DNA from 3 places in the Promicromonospora sp. NPDC060271 genome. Region 2 is predicted to be linked to each of the others. Evidence: predicted binding sites of a transcription regulator. Region 2 holds the regulator's gene; each other region holds the start of a gene.
What was found. The regulator LexA, encoded in region 2, represses DNA repair genes until DNA is damaged. The targets are predictions, from matches to a motif close to TCGAACANNTGTTCGA.

Region 1 (7,419 bases), on a different contig from region 2:
TGACCGGGTTCGACATCCCGTACCCGCCGCCCAAGCTCGAGCACCTCCAGCTGCCGTCGGTCGACCGGATCCTCGACGCCGTCGACGACCTCCAGTGGGAGGACGCATGACCACCACCACGACGGAGCAGACCTTCCTGCTGCCCGACCTGGGCGAGGGGCTGACCGAAGCCTCGGTGGTGCAGTGGCTCGTCGCAGAGGGTGACGTCGTCACGGTGGACCAGCCCGTCGTGGAGGTCGAGACGGCCAAGTCCGTCGTCGAGGTGCCCAGTCCGTACGCGGGCCGGGTAGTGGTGCTCCACGCCGCCGAGGGGGAGCTCGTCGAGGTGGGCAGGCCGCTGATCACGATCGGCGTCGCCGGGGCTGCTGCCGTCACCGGTGACGCGGGGGTGGCCGCCGAGACCTACCGTGAGGAAGAGCGGGCGGGCTCCGGCAACGTGCTCATCGGGTACGGGACCTCCGCGCATCCCGGTTCGGGCCGACGGCGGCGGCCACGCGCCGCCCGGTCGACGGCGGCTCTTGGTGCCGTTGTTCCGGCCGTTGCTGGGCCCTCGGTCATTGCCGCTGCTTCGGCCGGTGCCGCGACCTCGCACGGCGCCGGGACCTCGGCCGCCGGCCCGGTGAAGGTGGTCTCGCCCATCGTCCGGCGGCTCGCCCGTGAAGCGGGGCTGGACCTGCGCGCGATCGCGCCGACCGGGGCGGGCGGCGTCGTCACCAGGTCCGACGTGTGGACCGCCATCGAGCGGGTGCGGCAGACGCCGGTGTCGGTTTCAGCGCAGGCGCAGGCGCAGGCGCAGGCGCCGGCCGCCGTCGGGCCGAGCGCTCCCGCTGCGGACGGAGCCCGCGGGGAGCGGCGCATCCCGCTCAGCGGCTTCCAGAAGACGGCCGCCAAGGTGCTGTCGCGGAGCCGCGCGGAGATTCCCGAGGCGACGGTCTGGGTCGACGTCGACGCGACCGGGCTCTGGAACCTGCGCGAGGCCGCCCGGGCTCCCGGCGATCCGGGGCCGGGTCTGCTCGCCTATGTGGCGCGGTTCGTCGTCGCCGGACTCAAGGAGTACCCGGTGCTCAACTCCAGACTGGACACGGAGCGCGACGAGATCGTCATGCCCGGCGTCATCAACCTCGGCGTCGCCGTACAGGGGCAGCACGGGCTGGTCGTCCCCGCGTTGCTCGACGCCGGCTCGATGACCACCACCGAGCTCGACGTGGCCCTCCGCGACCTCGTCGCCCGCGCCCGCACAGGCAAGGTGACCACCGAGGAGCTCACCGCGGGCACGTTCACGCTGAACAACTACGGCGGGTTCCGGGTCGACGGCAGCGCGGCGATCATCAACCACCCGCAGGTCGCGATGCTGGGTCTCGGCCGCATCATCGACCGCCCGTGGGTGGTCGACGGCGAGATCGTGCCGCGCAAGATCGCGCAGATGTCCTTCGTCTTCGACCACCGGGTCTGCGACGGCGGGACGGCGGCAGGCTTCATGCGCTCCATCGCCGACGCCATCGAGGATCCCGCCGCGGCGATCGTCCGGCTCTGACGGTGTGCTGTTGAGTTGTGGTGGTTGGTGGTGCGGTCGGTGTGGGCTGTTGGTCTCGGCGGGGCGTCGGGATGGTTCACGGGTTGGCCAGGTCCATCTGTTGCGCTGAAGGGTTATCCACAGATTTGAAATCCAGCGAGCGGAACGTACGAATGTTCGAGATAATAGGTGCAGTGAAGGAGTGAGAGCTAGAGCGGGCGATCAGGACGGGCGGGGGTGGGCATCGTGGAGCAGACGACGGACAGCATGCCTGCTGGTGGCCTGCCTGCTGCGGCCTCGATCGAGGACGTGCTGGCCCTGCTCGAGACGGCGACCGGGCAACTGACCGCGCTGACCGACCCCGAGGTCCTGACCGGGTGGGATGCCCCGAGCATCAGTCGCCTGGCCGACGCACACACCCGCATCCGCCGGATCACCGGCCGGTTGGACGGGGTCCGGTACACGCTGCTGCCCCGGATTGAGAACGAGGGTTCCTGGCGGGCCGGTGGCTCGGCCCGCACGTTCACGACCTGGCTCCGCCTGCGCGAAGGTGTGTCCGCGTCCACGGCGGGTAAGGACATGACGATCGCGCGTCGCCTGGCGACCGCACTGCCCGTGACGCGGGAGCGCCTGGTCGCCGGCACCCTCGGGGCCGACCACGCGAGGGTGATGACGGAGGTCGCACCCACCAGCGAGACCCGTACCGACGCACTGGCGTGGTTGATCGATACCCGCACCGGCCACACCACGACACCGGAAGAGTTCGTGCAGAGTGTGCCGGTCGACTTCCCCGACCCCGTAGACGACCCCGACGGCACCCACACCCGAGAACTAGTCACCCAGGTGTTGGAGGACGCGGTCACGGACGGCACCCTGACCACCGGTGAAGGCGTAGTCCTGCGGGAAGCCAATGTGTTGAACGCGGACCAGTTTCGGAAGGTCGCGCGCCGGTTCGCGACCATCACCGACCCCGACACCGACGACCTCGACGACGACAAAGCCGCCCGAGGCGAGTTCTTCGACCTCGCCAAGACGTTCGGCGGGTACCACGTGGCCGGGTTCCTCACCGACGAGCACGGCCTGCAACTCACCACCGCCCTCAACGCGGTCCTCGGTGCACCGTCCGCGGACGACACTCGCACCACGACGCAGCGTCGCGCACAAGCCCTCGCGGACGTGGCCCGCGTGGTCCTGGACACGAACCAGGCTTCCCCAGGAGCGTTGATCGCACCGCACCTGAACGTCACGGTGTCGTGGAACGAGTTCGTCACTCAGGTCACCCGGACCCGGGACGGGCTGTGCCTGTCCTGCGGACAGGCGCGACCTGGTCGCGGCAACCGGACGGGCACCGGCCCCAACATCGCGGGCACCAGCACTGGCACTGGCACTGGCACTGACACGGGCGCTGGGGACAGCACCAACACGGGTGCGGGCGTTGGTGCAGGCGCGGTGAGCACCGATTCAGTGAGCACGGGCCCAGCGGTCGCAAGCCCGACCGGAAGCCCGACTGGAAGCCCAGTTGGAACCCCAGCCGGTAGCCCGGCCAGTGGTCCAGCCGGTAGCCCGACCGGCAGTCCGGGCGGCAGCCCAGCCGCAACCCCAACCGGAACCCCAACCGGAACCCCAACCGGAACCCCAACCGGAACCCCAACCGGTAGTCCGACCGGTGGTCTGGGTGGCTGGAGTACCACGGACACCCCGCTGCCCGGGACAGTGACCGGGTTCCTGACCCCGGGTGGGCCGGTGTTCACCGAGACCGGTGAACGCGCTCCCCGCGCACTGATACGCCGCCTGGCCTGTCACAGTGCGGTGACCCGGATCGTGTTCGGACCCGACGGCGCCGTCCTCGACGTCGGACGCGCCCAACGCACCGTGTCCGGGCAGATGCGTCGCGCCGTCATCGCGAGAGACCAGCACTGCGTCTGGCCAGGGTGTGACCAGCCACCGTCCCGGTGCGAGGTCCATCACGCGATCACCCACTGGGCCGACGGCGGAAACACCTCCGTGGCCAACAGTGCGTTGCTGTGCTGGTACCACCACCAGCTCGTCGATGCCAAGGGCATCACCATGCACTGGACCGGCAAGCCCACCAACACCACCAACACCGGCACCAACACGGCCGGCACCCCGGCCGGTGCGCTGTTGGAGACCGGGTGGGCGTTCACCGACGCCCGCGGGCACCGCATCCGCCTACCCGAACCCATCGACGCCCCACTCCCACCGGGCACCGACCAGACCACCGAGCCGCCACCACTAACCGAAGCCGAGCGCCCGGCCGGTCGAGCCTGGCGGGACCCGAACCGCCTGATCGGACTTCCGAGCCCGCCAGTCCACCTCACCCGGCAGTCCCGGCTCGCCGGCTAGTTCACCGGCTTGACCAGCGCGACAGCCACTCGACACCGAGCTGGACGCCGGGCTCCCACGCTTCCGGCCCGCCGGGCTCCCACGCTGCCGGGCGCCGGGCTCCCACGCTCCCTCCTTCCGCTCACCGACCCGCGGACCATCGCGGTCCCGGTGGGCGAGCTCGGCGACTCAGCCCGTGGCAGGTCCGTCTTGCCGCGCAGACCGGCCGGAACAGCGGGCGGCTGACGACGAGCTCGACGAAACTCAGACCCGTCAGCAGTGCGACCCGAACCGCGTCAGCGCGGCTCGATCAGCTGGTTGGTGATGCGGGCCGTGCAGATGCGACGGTCCTGGTCGTCCGTCACGACGATCTCGTGGGACGTGGTCGTCCGGCCGAGGTGGATCGGCGTCGCCGTGCCGGTCAGGATCCCGTCCGTGGCGCCCCGGTGATGGGTGATGTTCAGGTCCACGCCCGCGCACACCTTGCCCACCGTGCTCGCGTGGATCAGCGCGCACCAGGATCCCAGCGCCTCCGCGAACGCTGCCGTCGCGCCGCCGTGCAGGCGGCCGAGCGACTGGGTGTTGCCCGCCACCGGCATGGTGGCGACCACCCGCTGCGCCGACTGCTCCAGCACGCGGATGCCCAGCTTCTCGTCGAGCGCGCCCAGCGTGATCGTCCAGGGCTTCGTCGCTGTCATGCCGTCACCGTACGACGCCGTCCCGCGCCGGACCCAGGCCCTCGAAGAGCACGCTCGAGATGGTGCGGGCGAGCGCGTCGGCGGGCAGCGGCCCGCCGGGCCGGTACCAGTCGGCGAGGGAGTTGACCATGCCGAAGACGAGCCGGCTGATGACCTCGGGGTCGATGTCGTCGCGCAGGTCGCCCTCCGCGGCGGACTGCCGGACGAGCACGGCGAGGCGTTCGTCGATGTGCCTGCGTCGTTCCATCGCCGAACGCTCCACGTCGCTGTTGCCGCGGACGCGCAGCAGCAGCGTGACGGCCGGCAGGTTGTCGGCGAGGATGCGTACGGCCGCCTCGACGGTGGTCCGCAGGCGGATGGAGCTGGGCTCGCCGTCCGTCGCGACCGACGCCGTCTCGACCGCCTCGCTCAGCCCCTCCAGCGCCTCGTCGAGGGCCGCCGCGAGCAGCGCCTCCTTGCTGACGAAGTGGTGATACACCGCCGACTTGGTGACACCCAGCTCGGCCGCCAGGTCGCTGATCGACGTCGCGTCGTACCCGCGCTGGTTGAAGAGTGTGATCGCCGTCCGGAGCACCGCCTCGCGGTCGTGACCCGGCCGCCCCCGCGGACGGCGGGCGGGCGCGTCCGCCGACGTCGCATCTGTGGTCATGGCGTCATCGTCCCAGACGAGAGGCCGGCCGGAGGCCGGATGGGTGGCCAGGGAGGCGGCCCCGGCACACTGCCACCGCACGCGACCTGCCGACGAAGGCGTGCGGTGTGCTGGGGCCACCCTTCGGTCGTCAGTGATCGGTCCGGTGGGCGGTCTTCGCGACCAGCGTCAGCACGTCGTAGGTCGCCACCAGTGCGTCGTCCTGATTGGTGACCGTCGCGTCCCAGCGCACCTCGCCGTAGTCGGCGGAGGTGCGCGGCGTGATCTGCTTGACGGTCAGGCTCACCCGGATGGTGTCGTCCACCTTGACGGGGGTGAGGAACCGCAGGCTGTCGACGCCGAAGTTGGCCAGCACCGGACCCGGGTCCGGGTCCACGAACAGTCCGGCGGCCAGGGACACCACGAGGTAGCCGTGCGCGACGATGCCGCCGAAGAACGGGTTCGCCGCCGCGGCCTCCGGGTCCGTGTGCGCGTAGAACGTGTCGCCGGTGAACTCCGCGAAGTGGTTGATGTCGTCGAGCGTGACCGTCCGTGTCGCCGTCTCTATGGTGTCGCCGACACGCAGCTCGGCCAGCGACTTGCGGAACGGGTGCACGCCGTCGAGCAGGCGTCGTGAGCCCGTGGTCCACCGGCCGGTGACCGCGGTGAGCATGTCGGGGGAGCCCTGGATCGCCGTACGCTGCATGTGGTGCAGGACGGCGCGCACACCGCCCAGCTCCTCACCGCCGCCGGCGCGGCCCGGGCCGCCGTGCACGAGCATCGGCAGCGGGCTGCCGTGGCCGGTCGACTCGGCGGCGTCGTCGCGGTCGAGGATCAGCAGCCGGCCGTGCCAGGGGGCGAGCCCGCGGGCCACGTCCCGCGCGACCTGCGGGTCGTGGGTGGCGAGCGACGCCACCAGGCTGCCGTGGCCGCGGGCGGCCAGGTCGACGGCCTCCTCGACGGTCCCGAAGGTGAGCACCGTGGCGACCGGCCCGAACGGCTCGACCTCGTGCGGCTCCGCCGCGCCGGGGCGGGCCCGGAGCAGGACGGGGGAGAGGAAGGCCCCGCGTTCGGCGTCGGCGCCCACGACGTCGACGTGCGCCGGGTCGCCGTACACGATGTCGGCCGAGGTGCGCAGCGCCTCGATGGCCTTGCGCACCTCGTCGCGCTGGCCGAGGCTCGCGAGCGCGCCCATCCGGACGCGTTCGTCCGCCGGGTCGCCGACCGTGATCCGGTCCAGGCGCGCGCTGATCGCCTCGACGACGGCGTCGGCGAGCGGTTCCGGGACGATGACGCGCCGGATCGCCGTGCACTTCTGGCCGGCCTTGACCGTCATCTCGGTGACGACGCCCTTGACGAACAGGTCGAACTCCGGGTCCTCCACCGTCACGTCGGGGCCGAGGATCGAGCAGTTCAGCGAGTCGGCCTCGACGCCGAGGCGGACGCCGCGGTGCAGCACCGCCGGGTGCTCACGCAGGATCGCGGCCGTGTGCGCCGAGCCGGTGAACGCGACGGCGTCCTGCTCGCCGAGCTCGTCCAGCAGCGTGCCCGCGCTGCCGCAGACGAGCTGCAGGCTGCCCTCCGGCAGGATGCCGGAGGCGATGATCCGCCGGACCACCGCCTCGGTGACGTACGCCGTCTGGCTGCCGGGCTTGACGATGCTGGGCAGGCCCGCGAGGAACGCGGGCGCGAGCTTCTCGAGCATGCCCCACACGGGGAAGTTGAAGGCGTTGATCTGCACGGCGACGCCGGGGCGCGAGGTGTACAGGTGCTGGCCCACGAAGGTGCCGCCCCTGCCGAGCGGTTCGAGCGCGCCGTCGAGCACCACCGTGTCGTCCGGGAGCTCACGCTTGCCCTTGCTCGCGAAGCTGAACAGCGTGCCGATGCCGCCGTCGACGTCGACCATCGAGTCGCGCCGGGTCGCGCCCGTGCGGAGCGAGAGCGCGTAGAAGTCGTCCTTGAACCCGCCAAGGTGCAGGGCGAGCTCCTTGAGCAGCGTCGCGCGCTCGTGGAACGTCAGCTGCCGGACGGCGGGACCGCCGACGTCGCGGGCGTGGGCGACCAGCGCCGCGAAGTCGAGGCCGTGGCTCGAGACGCGGGTGACCTCCTGCCCGGTCACGGCGTCCAGCACCGGTTCGCCGTCGTCCGTCCCGCGGAACCAGCGGCCCGCGACGTAGCTCTCGAGCTGTGTGCTCACTGTCTGCGTGCTCAGTGTCTCTGTGCTCACCGGCTCTGTG
Region 2 (7,055 bases):
CTCCGACACCGGCGTCTTCAACACCATCGCGGGCTGGGTCGGGCTCGGCCCCTACCCCTGGCTCCAGGACGCCGGCAGCGCCATGCCGTCGCTCGTCCTCGAAGCGACCTGGGCCGCCGCGGGCGGGACGGTGATCATCTACCTCGCCGCGCTCGTCGGAGTGCGGACCGAGCTCTACGAGGCCGCCGAGGTCGACGGCGCCGGCGTGTGGCGCAAGGTCTGGCACGTGACCCTCCCGCAGCTGCGCGGCGTCCTCTTCATCACGCTGATCCTGCAGATCATCGGCACCTCACAGGTGTTCCTCGAACCGTTCCTCTTCACCGGGGGCGGCCCCAACAACGCGACCCTCACGATCCTGATGCTCATCTACGACTACGCGTTCGGGAGCAGCCTCGGCGGCAACTACGGTGCCGCGACCGCCCTGAGCCTGATGCTCGCGGGCGTCCTTGCCGTCCTCTCCGCGGTGTACTTCCGCGTGACCCGACCCTGGAGCAGCTGACATGGCAGCCACCGCCGAACGCGGCATCGTCTCGGCCCACGACCGGCGCCGGCCGAGCGTACGGGCCGCCCTCGGCGTCCTGCAGGGCGGCCTGCTGGTCACCCTCGTCGTCGTCGGGCTCGGGCCGATCCTCTGGCTCGCGAAGGCCGCCGTCACCCCGACGCAGGACACCCTGCGCGAGCCGCTCGGGCTGTTCCCCACCGGGGTCGACTGGGCCAACCTCGCCACCGCGTGGAACCGGGCCGAGATCGACCACTACTTCGTCAACACGCTCGTCGTCGCGGCAGGCGCCTGGTTCTTCCAGCTCCTGGTGGCCACCACCGGCGGCTACGTGCTGTCGGTGCTGCGGCCCCGGTACGGCAACGTGATCCTCGGGCTCGTGCTCGCGACGCTCTTCGTACCGTCCGTCGTGCTCCTCGTACCGCTGTACCTGACCATCCTCGACGTCCCGCTCGTCCACATCAGCCTGCTCAACACGTTCTGGGCGGTCTGGCTGCCCATGGGCGCCAGCGCCTTCAACGTCCTGCTCGTCAAGCGGTTCTTCGACGGCCTCCCGCGGGAGATCTTCGAGGCCGCCCGCGTCGACGGCGCCGGACCCCTCCGGCTGCTGTGGAGCATCGTGCTGCCGATGTCGAAGCCCATCCTCGGCGTCGTCTCGGTGTTCGCCGTCATCGCCGCCTGGAAGGACTACCTCTGGCCGCTGCTGGTCCTCCCGGACCCGGTCCACCAGCCGCTCTCCGTCCGGCTGCCCGCCATCGCCCCGTACCTGGAGCTCGACGTGTTCCTCGCGGCGCTCGCGATCTCCACGGTGCTGCCGATCGCCCTCTTCCTCGCCTTCCAGCGCCTGTTCCTCAGCGGCGCCGGACTGGGCGGCGCGGTCAAGGGATAACCCCTCGGCCGGCCGCCGGCACCTGTGGACGAGACGGGGTGCGTGTCGGTGGTCCGGCTTAGGATCGAACGTGTGACCAGCCTTCCCGACGCCCCTCCCCAAACCACCGACATCCCCGAGGTCGAGGAACTTCTCGACCTCGCCGTCGGTGAGCTGGGCGGTGGGCGCCGGGACGGCCAGCACCGCATGGCCGTCGCGGTCGGCGAGGCCATCGAGAAGGGCGAGCACCTGCTCGTCCAGGCGGGTACCGGCACCGGAAAGTCGCTCGGCTACCTCGTGCCCGCCGTCCGGCACGCGGTCGCCGCCGACAGCAAGGTCATCATCTCGACGGCGACCCTGGCCCTCCAGCGCCAGGTCATCACGCGCGACCTGCCGCTCGTGGCCAGGGCTGTGACGCCGCAGCTCCCGCGCGAACCGAAGATCGCGCTGCTCAAGGGCTGGCACAACTACCTGTGCGTGCACAAGATCGGCGGCGGGTACCCCGCCGACGAGCCCACCCTGTTCGACCTGCCCGGCGGCGAGGACCACCCGCGCACCGAGGAGCCCGCGGCTTCCGGCGGCGCTCGCGGCCGGCGCAGGGACGACGGCGCGACGCTCGCCGACCATGTCCGCCGCCTGCACGAGTGGGCGAACGAGACGGAGTCGGGAGACCGCGACGACCTGGTCCCGGGCGTGCCGGACCGGGCCTGGCGCCAGGTGTCCGTGACGGCGCTGGAGTGCCTGGGCGGCAAGTGCCCGATGCTCGCCGAATGCTTCCCCGACAAGGCGCGGGCCGCCTCCCGGGAGGCTGACGTGGTCGTGACCAACCACGCGATGCTCGGCATCGCGGCCACGGGCAGCCCGGGCGTCCTGCCGGAGCACGACGTCGTGGTGGTGGACGAGGCGCACGAGCTCACCGACCGGGTCACGTCCTCGGCGACCGTCGACCTGTCCATGGCGTCGGTGGAGAACGCCGCACGCCTGGCGCGGCGGCACGCGGGCACCAACACCGACGCCCTGGACGCCGCGGCGCAGGCGCTGGGGACGTTGCTGGTGACGGCCCCCGCCGAACGGTTCCCGAGCGGCCTGCCCGACGAGCTGCGCCTGGCGGTCGGCGCGGTGCGCGACGCGGCCCGCGAGGTGCTGAGCGCGCTGAAGCCGGAGGCGAGCGGCGGCAAGGGCCAGGCCCCCGCCCAGCCCGAACCCGGCCTGAAGATGGCCCAGGGCGCCATGCTGCAGCTTTTCGAGACCGCCGAGCGCATGGCATCCGAGGACACGACCGCCGACGTGCTGTGGTGCTCGCGCCCGGACAACGCCTGGGGCAGCTTCGGCGACAACGTGACCCGGCTGCACGCCGCGCCGCTGCACGTGGCAGGACTGATCCGCACCCATCTGCTGGGCGAGGCGACGGGCGTCTTCACGTCGGCCACGCTCGCGCTCGGCGGAACGTTCGAGCCGGTGGCGGGCACGCTCGGCCTCAACGGCGCGGACGCCCCGCCGTGGCAGGGCCTCGACGCCGGCAGCCCGTTCGACTACCCGCGCCAGGGCATCCTGTACATCGCGCGGCACCTGCCCGCGCCGGGTCGCGAGCCGACGACGGAGGCGCAGCTCGACGAGATCGCGGAGCTGATCACCGCGGCTGGGGGTCGCACGCTCGGGCTCTTCTCCTCGCGCCGTGCCGCGAACGCCGCGGCCGAGGCCATGCGCGAGCGGCTGGACCTCCCGATCCTGGCGCAGGGCGACGACCAGCTTCCGACGCTCGTGCGCGAGTTCGCCGAGGATCCGCAGGCGTGCCTGTTCGGCACGCTGTCCCTGTGGCAGGGCGTGGACGTGCCCGGCCCGTCGTGCCAGCTCGTCCTGATCGACCGCATCCCGTTCCCGCGCCCCGACGACCCGGTCAAGGCAGCGCGTGCCCGCGCGATCGAGCAGGCGGGCGGCAACGGGTTCATGGCGGTGTCGGCGCAGCACGCGGCGCTGCTGCTCGCGCAGGGCGCCGGGCGTCTCGTGCGGAGCAAGGACGACAGGGGAGTGGTCGCGGTCCTCGACCCGCGCCTCGCGACCGCCCGCTACGCGTCGTTCCTCACCCGCTCGATGCCCGGGTTCTGGCCGACGACCGACTCCGCGCTGGTCCGCGCCGCGCTGGCGAGGCTCGACACCTGATCTGGCTCGACACCTAGTCTGGGGGTATGGCAGCCCTTTCGGACATCCCGGCCGCACGGTCCTCCGGCGCCCGCACCACCAAGCTCGCGGTGGTGGGCGCCGGCGCGGTGGGTTCCACGCTCGCCTTCGCCGCGCTCGCGCGGGGCTCGGCGCGGACCATCGCCCTGCACGACGTGAACCGGGCGAAGGTCGAGGCCGAGGTGCTCGACCTCCGGCACGGCCTCATGTTCACGCCCCAGGTGCAGGTGATCGGCTCGGACGACGTCGCGGTGTGCGCGGACGCCGACGTCGTCGTCGTGACCGCCGGGGCGAAGCAGAAGCCCGGGCAGACCCGCATCGACCTCGCCGAGGGAACGATCGGGCTGATGCGCGAGATCCTGCCCGGCCTGGTCGACGTCGCCCCGCACGCCACGTACGTGATGGTGACCAACCCCGTCGACGTCGTGACCTACGCGGCGCTCAAGATCTCCGGCCTGCCGCGCGAGCGGATGTTCGGCAGCGGCACCGTCCTGGACTCCTCCCGGCTGCGCGTCGTGCTCGCCGAGCGCTGCGGCGTGGCGGTGGGGAACGTGCACGCGTACATCGCCGGAGAGCACGGCGACTCGGAGATCGCGCTGTGGAGCTCGGCGTCGATCGGCGGCGTGCCGCTGCTCGACTGGGAGCCGCTGGGCGGCAACCCGCCGCTCGACGCCGCTGTACGCACCGAGGTGCACCGCGAGGTGGTCGACTCCGCGTACCGGATCATCGCCGGCAAGGGGGCGACCAACTACGCCGTCGGCCTGGCTGCCACCCGCATCATCGAGGCGGTGCTCAAGGACGAGGGCCGGATCATGCCGGTGTCCTCGCTGCTGGACGACTACCACGGCATCGGTGACGTGTGCCTGTCCGTGCCGTCCCTCGTGGACCGGCGTGGTGTCACGGACAACGTGCGGGTGCCGATGTCCGACGACGAGCTGGCCGGCCTTCGTGCCTCGGCGGACAGCGTGCGGGCCGTGCAGAGGCGCTTCGGCTTCTGACAAGACTGGCGAGGTAGAGCGCCTGTCCACCCTTCGCAAGGCTCACCTTGCAGAGGTGGACAGGTGCTCCACCTCGCGGTCCCGTCAGAGGCTGCGCAGCACCGCGACCACGCGGCCGAGGATCTGGGCCTCGTCACCGGGAATCGGCTCGTAGGCAGGGTTCTGCGGCAGCAGGAACACGTGCCCGTCGGTCTGCTTGAACGTCTTGACCGTGGCCTCGCCGTCGATCATGGCGGCGACGATCTCGCCCTGCTCCGCGACGTTCTGCTGTCGTACGACCACCCAGTCCCCGTCGCAGATCGCGGCGTCGACCATCGAGTCGCCGGCGACCTTGAGGAGGAACAGCTCACCGTCGCCCACGAGCTGGCGGGGGAGCGGGAACACGTCCTCGACGACCTGCTCGGCAAGGATGGGGCCACCGGCCGCGATACGACCGACGAGCGGCACGTACGACGGCGGCGGGGTGCCGGCGTCGTCGGGAACGGAGCCACCCCAGTGGACCTGGCCGCTACGGCGTGGCTCGGGCCAGTGGATCTCGCCGCGTGTCGGCTTGTCGACCTGCTCGGCCATCGGCTCCACGAGCTCCATGGCGCGCGGCCGGTTGGGGTCGCGGCGCAGGAAGCCCTTCTTCTCGAGCATCTGGAGCTGGTGCTTGACGCTCGACGGGCTGGCCAGCCCGACGGCCTCGCCGATCTCGCGCATCGACGGCGGGTAGCCCCGCGTCTCGAACGACTGCCGGATCGTGTCCAGCACGAGGCGCTGCCGTTCGGTGAGGCGGTCTGTCGGCGAGATCGTGTGCACGTCGGCGACCGCCTTGTCGCCTGGCGCGTCCAGCGTGGCGACGCCGGAGGCTGCCGTGTCGACGGCTCTCGTGTCGCTGGTCCCGTCCCGTCCCGTCATGCCCGTGCCCCTCCCGTTCCGACAAATGTTCTCCTGTGCGCTACCCACTCTAGGTCACAAATGCGCTCGGCTCAAACGAATGTTCGAGCGTGTCTCGACATGGACGGTGTCTCGTGCTACACAATGGTACGGGCGTTCGACGAACGCTTGTATGAACGACGAAAGCTCTGCACACTTCGAGGAGGGGCCATGGGGGACGTGATCCCGCTGCGGCAGTACACCCCGACGTATGAACCGGCGTATGCGCCGTCGTATGGCCGGGCGTACACGCCGGCGGCCCGACCGGCCGCGGTTCGTGCGTACACCCCGACGGAAGGGCGCACGCTCGCCGACCGGCTGGGCCTGGCCGGCCTGCGGCTCACCCGGCGCGGCCGCGTGGTCCTCGTGCTGCTGGCCATGCTCCTGCTCGCTCCGATGGTCACGTGGGGGGCCACGGCGGTCGCCAGCTCCCCCGGGGAACCCGTCGAGGTCCGGGTGCACGCGGTCCAGCCGGGTGAGACGCTCTGGGGCTTCGCCGAGGAGGTCGCGAGGCCCGGCGAGGACGTGCGTCACGCGGTGGCGAGGCTGCAGGAGCTGAACGAGATGTCGACGGGCAGCGTGCGTGTCGGGGAGCTGCTGCTCCTGCCCAAGGAGTGACCGAAGGCCTCGATTCGCCGACGAATGTTGCGGCTATGTTGCAAGGGGGTGGTTTGCCCGCTTACGGTCGGGGCGCGACCGGAGGCCTCCGGTCGATGGTCGACCACGCAGGAGTGAGCATGCACTGCCCGTTCTGTCGCCACGCCGACTCGCGTGTGGTGGACTCGCGGACTGCCGACGACGGCCTGTCGATCCGGCGCCGACGGCAGTGCCCGAACTGCAACCGGCGGTTCACCACCGTGGAGACCGCGAGCCTTTCCGTGGTCAAGCGCTCCGGCGCCACGGAGCCGTTCAGCCGCGACAAGGTCGCCGCGGGTGTGCGCAAGGCGTGCCAGGGACGCCCGGTGAGCGACGACGACCTGGCGATCCTGGCCCAGCGCGTCGAGGAGACCCTGCGGAGCAACGGCAGCGCGGAGATCGACGCGTACGAGGTGGGCCTCGCCATCCTCGGCCCGCTCCGCGAGCTCGACGAGGTGGCCTACCTCCGGTTCGCGAGCGTCTACCAGGCATTCGACTCGCTCGAGGACTTCGAGAGCGCGATCACCTCGCTCCGTGCCGAGCGCGCCGAGCGGGCGGCCGCTCAGGCCTAGGAGTCCGTGGGCCCGCCGCACCGCCGTCGGCAGCGGTCGCCTCGGTGGTCTCCAAAAATGTTGGCACCTGGCGGTGCGGTGGTGCAGGCTGGGGCCGACGACGGACCCGATCGAGGGACCCCCGGAACAAGAGGAGGTGATCGGTGTGACGGACGAGAAGCCCAATGCCGAGGTGGCCGAGACCAAGGGCGCTGAAGCGCCGAAGGTCGCGACAGCGCCGAGCACGGACGCGAAGGCGAAGTTCAAGGAAGCTCTGGACCGCAAGAACGCGGCCCGGAGCCGGACCTCCGCGGGCGATGTGAACACCGGTGCGGTGCACGGCTCGGAGACGACCGGCCCTGTGCAGAAGATGTTCCGCCGCAAGTCCGGCTGATCCTCGGTGGTGG
Region 3 (7,419 bases), on a different contig from region 2:
CCGGCAGCCCGCCCAGGTCGACCCCCGCGACGAGCTCACGAGCGACCAGGTAGATGTCCCGCGCGACGTCGGTGGGCCCCTCCAGCGTTCGCGACCGGGTGAACGTGGCGAAGTCGCTGGACCGGACCTTCACGGACACCGTGCGCGCCATGACGCCCTGGTGCCGCATCCGGGCGGCGACCCGGTCGGACAGCTCGAGCACCCGCCGGCCGACCGCCACGATGTCGTCCTGGTCGGTGTCGAAGGTGGTCTCGGCACCGATGCTGTGCTCCCGGTGCTCGGGCACGACGGGACGGGGGTCACGACCCCACGACAGGTCGTGCAGGTGCGCGCCGCTGACCCGCCCGACGGCGGTCTGCAGGCTCGCCAGGTCCGTGTGCGCCAGCTCCTCGACCGTGGTGATGCCCCAGGCGGCGAGGGCCTTCTCGGTCTTCTCGCCGACGCCCCAGAGGGCGCCGACCGGCAGCGTGTGCAGGAAGTCCACCGTCGCCTGGACGGGCACGAGCATCAGCCCGTCGGGCTTGGCGTGCGTCGAGGCCAGCTTCGCCACGAACTTGTTCCGCGCGATGCCCACCGACGCCGTCACGCCGTGCTCGGCCTGGATGCGACGGCGCAGCGCGGCGCCGATCACCGTGGGCGGGCCGAGCCGCCGCCGGGCACCGCTCACGTCGAGGAACGCCTCGTCCACGCTGATCTGCTCGACGAGCGGGGTGACCTCCCTGAGCATGCCCATGACCGACCGGGACACGTCGTGGTACAGGGTGTGGTCGGGCTTGATCACGGTGGCCTGGGGGCACAGCACGCGGGCACGTGTCATCGGCATCGCTGACCGCACACCGTACGCGCGGGCCTCGTACGTCGCCGCCAGCACGACCCCGCGGTCCTGTCCGCCGACGATCACCGGCAGGCCGCGCAGCTCGGGCCGGCGAGCCAGCTCGCAGGACGCGAAGAACGCGTCCATGTCCAGGTGCAGCACCGAGCAGCCGGACTCGTCCGATCCCCAGTTGCGTCTCGCTGCCGCTGACCGCGGCCCCTTGCTCACGAACGTGCTCCGTCCTTGCTGTTGCTCAGTGCTCGGAGAACCGCTCCGAGTATCGGCCAGGCAGGACGCACCCGCCCGGCCGCGTACGCGCCTGCTACGACGCCTCGGGCACCAGGGTCAGGCGCTGCGCGGAGAACCCGGCCTGCGGGTCGACGAGCATCGCCACCTCGTCCCGGAAGTCCTCCGCGCACGCGAGCAGCTCGTCGGCACGGGCGGGCTCCACCTGCTCCGGCCGGCCCGCGTCGACCGCGGCCCGCAGGGGCGCCCCCGCGGCGAAGTAGCCGGACCAGGCCGCCAGCTCCGGCTCGGCGTGCGCGAGCATGTCCCACACCGTCCGCGCGCCGGAACGCGCCGACGGTCGCCCACGGAGCGCAACGACGGCGGCCGCCGAACGGATCGCCGCGAGGTGCGCGTGGACGAACCGGTCCCCCGGGTCCACCGAACGCGCCGCCTCGGCCAGCTCCGCGTCCGCCTTGCGCAGCAGAGCGCTGACGCCCGGCGGGACCGGCACGAGCATTCGCGCGGACACGACGTCCCGCGCGCTCTGAGAGTGCATGGTGCCCATCTCAAACCTCCGATCGAACCCCTTGTGCGACACTATCGAACATGCGTTCTATTCTGTCAAGCGAGCCGCCGAGCCGGGAGAGACTGTCCCCATGGCCCGCCGCTCCGCCCGACGCAGCCCATCCTCCTCCGCACCACTGACACTCACCGGCGAGCTGCCCGTCGGCCCCGTGCCGATCAGCACCGGCACCGCCGAGGTGGTTCGCGACCCCGACTTCCCGCAGCGGGTGACGCTGCACGTCAACGGCGTGCCGAGCTCCAGCCTCGACCTGTCGGACCCGGGATTCCTCGACTTCGAGTACATGCAGCAGATGGCCGCCTTCGTCGCCCTGCTGCCGCCCGGGCCGCTCAAGGTGCTGCACCTCGGTGCAGCGGGCAGCGCGTTCGCCAGGCACGTGGAGCACGAGCGGCCGGGCTCCCGCCAGCTCGGGGTCGACCTCGACGCCCGGCTCCTCGAGCTCGTCCGCGAGTGGTTCGCCCTGCCGCGCTCACCCCTGCTGCGGCTGCGCGCCGACGACGCCGGGCGGACACTCGCGTCAGCCCGCGACGAGTCCTACGACGTCGTGGTCCGCGACGTCTTCGCCGGCGACCGCACGCCCGCCCACCTCGTGGGCACCGGGTTCGCCGCCGAGGCGCACCGCGTGCTCCGCCCGGGCGGCGTGCTGCTGGTCAACTGCGCCGACAAGCCGCCCCTGACCACCGCCCGCCGCGAGGTCGCCAGCCTCGCCAAGACCTTCGGGCCGGACGCCGCCGCCTCGGGCCGGCTCGCCGCCGTCACCGAGCCCGCGATCCTCAAGGGCCGCCGCTACGGCAACCTGGTCCTCGCCGCCGTCCGGGAGCTGCCGAAGGACCCTCCGGCGGCCCGCAACGACCCGATCGGCCAGGACCCGACCGGCCACGACCCGGCCCGCCACGACGACGAGCCGCGCGAAGCCCCTCAGGGCGCCGCAGAGGCCCGCTCAGGGCACGACGACGGCGTCGTGCGGCCGGACCTGCGCGCGGCGCGTCTGGGGCGCGTCCTGCGCACCCTCGCGGTGCCTGCCACGCTGCTCGTAGGCGACGACGTCACCGCGTTCGCCGGCACGGCGGCACCGCTGGAGACCGGCGCACCCTGACCCGGACGCGAAAAGGCCGCCACCCCGAGGGGTGGCGGCCCTTCACAGAGAGGTCAGAGCGGGACTACTGCTTCCGCCTGCGGACCCTTGGGACCCTGGGTGATCTCGAACTCGACCCGCTGGGCCTCCTCGAGAGACCGGTACCCGTTGGTCTGGATCGCGGAGTAGTGGACGAAGACGTCGGCGCCGCCGCCGTCCTGGGCGATGAACCCAAAGCCCTTCTCCGCGTTGAACCACTTCACAGAACCCTGCGCCATGCTGTCTTTCGACCTTCCGTCCGAGAACCGACGGCGGGCCCGTTGCCCACCCCCGTGCCGCAATGCTTTTCCCGCTTGCTCACGACACGGCGGACGTGGCGTTGGTACGTCACTGCAACGTGCGCCAGTGTGGCACGTACCACTCAAATGTGCCACGGAACAGGCACAATTCTGCCGCAGGTATGACACACCGGGCCGTGCGCGGCCTGGTCGGACCGAGCCGGTGTGCACCTCTGCCTCCGGCTCGGGCGTCCGCTGTGCGGCTCAGACCTGCGGTTCCGCGCGGGGTGCACGACCTCGTCGCGCGGCGCGCACCCCGCGCGGCACTCCGGCGTCAGTCGCCGTTCTGCTGTGCGAGGAACCGCTCGAACTCCGCGCCGAGCTCCTCCGCGCTGGGGATCGGGGTGCTCTCCGCGAGGAGGCTCGGGCGGCCGACGGAACGCGCGAAGGCGTCATACTGCTCCTCCAGCGCCTTCACCACCGCCGCGATCTCGGCCGAGTCGGCGACCTGCTTCTCCACCTCGATCTTCGCGTCGGTGGCTGCCTCTTCCAGCTTGGGGATCGCCAGGTCGAGCCCGGTGGCCCGCTCCGTGTGGTGCAGCGCCACCACGGTCGCCGGCGGGTACTGCGACTGGGAGAGGTAGTGCGGCACGTGGACCGTGAAGCCCATCGCGTCGTGCCCCGCCTCACCGAGCCGGTACTCCAGCAACGCGGACAGCGAGCCCGGCACCTTCACGCTGCCGAACCACGACGTGTAGTCGTCGACGAGGGCCGGCCGGGTCGCGTGCGCGGTCAGGGACAGCGGGCGCGTGTGGGGCAGGCCCATCGGGATGCCCTGGATGCCGACGACCAGGCTGACGCCGAAGCGCTCGACGAGCTGGATCACGCCGGCCACCACGCGCTCCCACTGCAGGTCCGGCTCGGCACCGTGCATCAGCAGGAAGCCGGTGCCCTCCGCGTCGGTCACGTGGTCGATCGCGAGGTAGGGCGCCTGGTAGTCCGACCAGTGGTCGGAGTCGAAGGTCATGGTGGCCCGCTTGGAGCGGTAGTCGAGCAGCTGGTCGACATCGAACGTCACCAGGCGCTCGACGCGGAACTCGTCGACGAGGTGCTCGACGGCGAGGTCGCCAGCGCTGCCCGCGTCCACGAACCCGCGGACCGCGTGCAGCAGAACAGGTCCGTCGGCGCTTCCGGGCACGCTGCGACCCAGCGTGCGCCCGACCGCTGCTTCGTCGACGTCGTAGATGCCCTGGGGGTCAAGCACGTGCGCTCCCTCGCTCGTCGGAGTGGTTCGGCGATCCCTCGGACATATCGTCCGGGGTCTCTGCTGAGGTCCAACGCCGCGACGGCCTCGTGTCTTCCCGTTACGCCCTCAGCGTCGCGGGAACCCTACCGAGTCGTGAAGCTCCTACGAGTCGCGGTACCCGACCGAGCGGGCCTACCGACCAGCCCTACCGACCGGGCAGGCGCACCACGGAGACGAAGAACTCGTCGATCTGGCGGACCACGTCGATGAAGCGGTCGAAGTCCACGGGCTTGGTCACGTACGCGTTGGCGTGCAGCGAGTACGAGCCCACGACGTCCTCCTGCGCGTCGGACGTGGTCAGGACCACGACCGGGATGTGCCGGAGCATGGGGTCACCCTTCGCGACCGCCAGCACCTCCATGCCGTCCATCTTCGGCAGGTTGAGGTCCAGCAGCACCAGGTCCGGGGTCGGGGCCTTGGCGTACTGCCCCTGCTTGCGCAGGAACTCGAGCGCGCTGACGCCGTCGCCGACCACCGAGACGTTGTTGGGCACGCGGTGGTCCTCGAACGCCTCCCGGGTCATCAGGACGTCGCCCGGGTCGTCCTCCACCAGGAGGATCTCCATCACCTTGTGACCGCTCACGCCCGTACCTGTCCCCTGGATTCGGCAACAACGGGACCCGTCGTCGCGACCCGCCGTCGGCCCTGGTCAGGCCGCCTCATCCGAGCGTAGTCGACTGCGCACGTTCGGTCGAAAGGCGCCCCGGGCCGGGCTGCCCCTGCCGCCTGGCGAGGGTGAACCGCACGATGGTGCCGCCGCCGGCCGCCGGCTCGATCCAGATCCGGCCCTTGTGGTACTCGACTATGCGTTTCACCAGCGAGAGGCCGATACCGGTGCCCGCGTACTCGTCACGCGGGTGCAGCCGCTGGAAGATGATGAAGACCCGTTCCGCGTACTGGGCGTCGATGCCGATGCCGTTGTCCACCACGGAGATCTCCCAGTGCGCGCGCATGCTCCGCACCTCGATACGCACCTTCGGCGCCCGTTCGGGGTCACGGAACTTCAGCGAGTTGCCCACCAGGTTCACGAAGAGCTGCTGCAGCAGCGCACGCTCACCGTGCACGACGGGCATCGGGTCGTGGACGATCTCCGCCTCCGTCTCCGCCACCCGCTCGGACAGCTCGGAGAGCGCGCCGGCGAGCACCACCTCGAGCTCCACGTCCTCGCGCGGGACCCCGGTCCGGCCCACCCGCGAGAAGCTCAGCAGGTCCTGGATGAGGCGCTGCATGCGCTTGGCGCCGTCCACCGCGAACTCGATGTACTGGTCGGCACGGTCGTCGAGCGAGCCGCCGTACCGCTTCTGCAGGAGCTGGGTGAAGCTCGCGACCTTGCGCAGGGGCTCCTGCAGGTCGTGCGAGGCCACGTAGGCGAACTGCTCGAGGTCGCGGTTGGACCGCTCGAGCTCGCGCGCCTGCTCGCTGAGCAGGCCGTGCGCGTTCTCGACCTCCTGGTGCGACAGCCGGATCTCCTCCACCTGGTGCACCAGCTCGCGGCGCATCGTCTCGACGTGCATGGCGAGCAGGGCGACCTCCCCTGCACCCACCGGGCGGATCTCGCGGCCGAGCACGCCGCTGCTCACCACCCGCACGCCGGCGGTGAGCGTGGTGAGCGGGCGGATGACCCAGGTCTCCAGGGCCAGCCACATCATCGTGCCCATGAGCACCACCACGAGCACCAGGGCCACCACGGCGCCCAGCAGGAGCTGTTCCCAGACGGCCCGGGTCTCCATGATCTCGTCGCGCTGCGCACCCAGCTCGGCCAGGTACTGCACGACGGCGGTACGGGCGCTGTCGTAGAGCTTCTCGCCCTCGGCGGTCGCCGGCGCCGTACCGAGGAGCTCCATCCGGCACGCCATCTGGCCGGCCGGCGCCGCCTCGACGGCCGCCACCACGGGCTCGGCGTACTCCTCGAACCAGGCGTCGGTGGCGCGCACCGCCTCCTCGTGGGCCAGCGCCACCTCGGCGTCGGACGCGAGCTCCCGCCGTTCGACGTCGGCGAGGAGCATGATGCGTCCGCTCGACCCGACCGCCCGGGTCCACGGCTCGAGCGCGGCGGGATCGCACGTGGCCCGGTAGGCGCGCAGCGAGGCCTCCGCGTCGCCCAGCGCGAGCGAGGCGCGCTCGCCGTCGACCAGCGCGCGGGTGTACGGGCCGTCGGCCCGGGCGTCGAGGCCGCGCGACTGGACCAGGGCGAGCACCGCCACCGCGAGCGCGATGATGAGCATGGCGGCGACCGCACCGAGGAGCCGGGCGAGCCGGCGACGCATGGACACACCGGTGAACCGGTGCTCGTCGGGCACCAGCGTCATGCGCGCGACCACTCCACCGAGTCGGCGAGCGTCGACGTCCGCTCCGGCGGTCCCGTCGCCCCGGCGCCGGCCCAGCCGACGAAGAGCAGTGCGGCGTCGTCGACGAGGGGACCGCCGTGCAGCTCACGGACGCGGCGCAGCACGCGGGTCACCACCTCGTCGGTGCCCTGGTCCATCTCGCGCTCCACGACGCTGCGCAGCCCGTGCGCCCCGAGCCGCGGCATGCGGCCCTGCGCGCTGGGCGCGAGGACGGGCGTGCCCTTCGGGTCGGCCCCGACAGCGGCCTCGACGAGCCCGTCCGTGTAGAGCACGGCGGTCCACACCTCGGGCAGCTCGACGGTGTGCGCCGACCAGCCGCCGTCCACCGGGATGCCCAGGGCGCGGCCCCGCCGCACCGAGGGCAGCTCCTCGCAGTGGTGCGTCACCTGCGCGGCGGCGTCGGTCGAGGTCCGGGGCACCACGAGCAGCGGAGGCAGGTGCCCGGCGAGGTAGACGTCCATGCGTGACCGGTCCGGTGAGATCACGGCCTGGCAGATCGTGACGAACACCTCCGGCCGGCCTCGTTCCGCCAGCAGCACGCGTTCGAGGAGCGGCAGCACGTTGTCGGCGGGGGTGTCCGCGAGCACCAGCGTGCGCCACGCGGTGCGCATGGCGGCGCCGAGCGCCGCCTCGTCCGGGCCGTGCCCCGCCACGTCGCCGATGACCGTGACGAGCGTGCCGTCAGGACGCTCCACCGTGTCGAAGAAGTCGCCTCCGAGCAGCCCGTTCCCGCCGGGCAGGTAGCCGACCATGACCGAGACCTTCTCGTCGGTGACCAGCTCCTTGG

Region 1: the regulator LexA is predicted to act here: its motif matches at 1,679-1,694, upstream of ACFWE2_RS09140 (DUF222 domain-containing protein).
Region 3: the regulator LexA is predicted to act here: its motif matches at 1,643-1,658, upstream of ACFWE2_RS13750 (SAV_6107 family HEPN domain-containing protein).

What each region holds. Positions count from the first base shown of each region.
Region 1 covers NZ_JBHXBG010000043.1:7,324-14,742, forward strand. Annotated here, with positions in the region: gene ACFWE2_RS09130 (alpha-ketoacid dehydrogenase subunit beta) at 1-110, shown strand, start outside; gene ACFWE2_RS09135 (dihydrolipoamide acetyltransferase family protein) at 107-1,534, shown strand; gene ACFWE2_RS09140 (DUF222 domain-containing protein) at 1,760-3,877, shown strand; gene ACFWE2_RS09145 (PaaI family thioesterase) at 4,153-4,554, opposite strand; gene ACFWE2_RS09150 (TetR/AcrR family transcriptional regulator) at 4,559-5,203, opposite strand; gene paaZ (phenylacetic acid degradation bifunctional protein PaaZ) at 5,334-7,419, opposite strand, start outside.
Region 2 covers NZ_JBHXBG010000228.1:90-7,144, reverse strand. Annotated here, with positions in the region: gene ACFWE2_RS23535 (carbohydrate ABC transporter permease) at 1-499, shown strand, start outside; gene ACFWE2_RS23530 (carbohydrate ABC transporter permease) at 501-1,388, shown strand; gene ACFWE2_RS23525 (ATP-dependent DNA helicase) at 1,461-3,527, shown strand; gene ACFWE2_RS23520 (L-lactate dehydrogenase) at 3,554-4,543, shown strand; gene lexA (transcriptional repressor LexA) at 4,628-5,443, opposite strand; gene ACFWE2_RS23510 (LysM peptidoglycan-binding domain-containing protein) at 5,633-6,079, shown strand; gene nrdR (transcriptional regulator NrdR) at 6,199-6,669, shown strand; gene ACFWE2_RS23500 (DUF5302 domain-containing protein) at 6,815-7,042, shown strand.
Region 3 covers NZ_JBHXBG010000077.1:17,985-25,403, reverse strand. Annotated here, with positions in the region: gene ACFWE2_RS13755 (DNA polymerase IV) at 1-1,042, opposite strand, end outside; gene ACFWE2_RS13750 (SAV_6107 family HEPN domain-containing protein) at 1,137-1,598, opposite strand; gene ACFWE2_RS13745 (spermidine synthase) at 1,699-2,721, shown strand; gene ACFWE2_RS13740 (cold-shock protein) at 2,775-2,978, opposite strand; gene ACFWE2_RS13735 (proteasome assembly chaperone family protein) at 3,313-4,242, opposite strand; gene ACFWE2_RS13730 (response regulator) at 4,430-4,849, opposite strand; gene ACFWE2_RS13725 (ATP-binding protein) at 4,944-6,593, opposite strand; gene ACFWE2_RS13720 (PP2C family protein-serine/threonine phosphatase) at 6,590-7,419, opposite strand, start outside.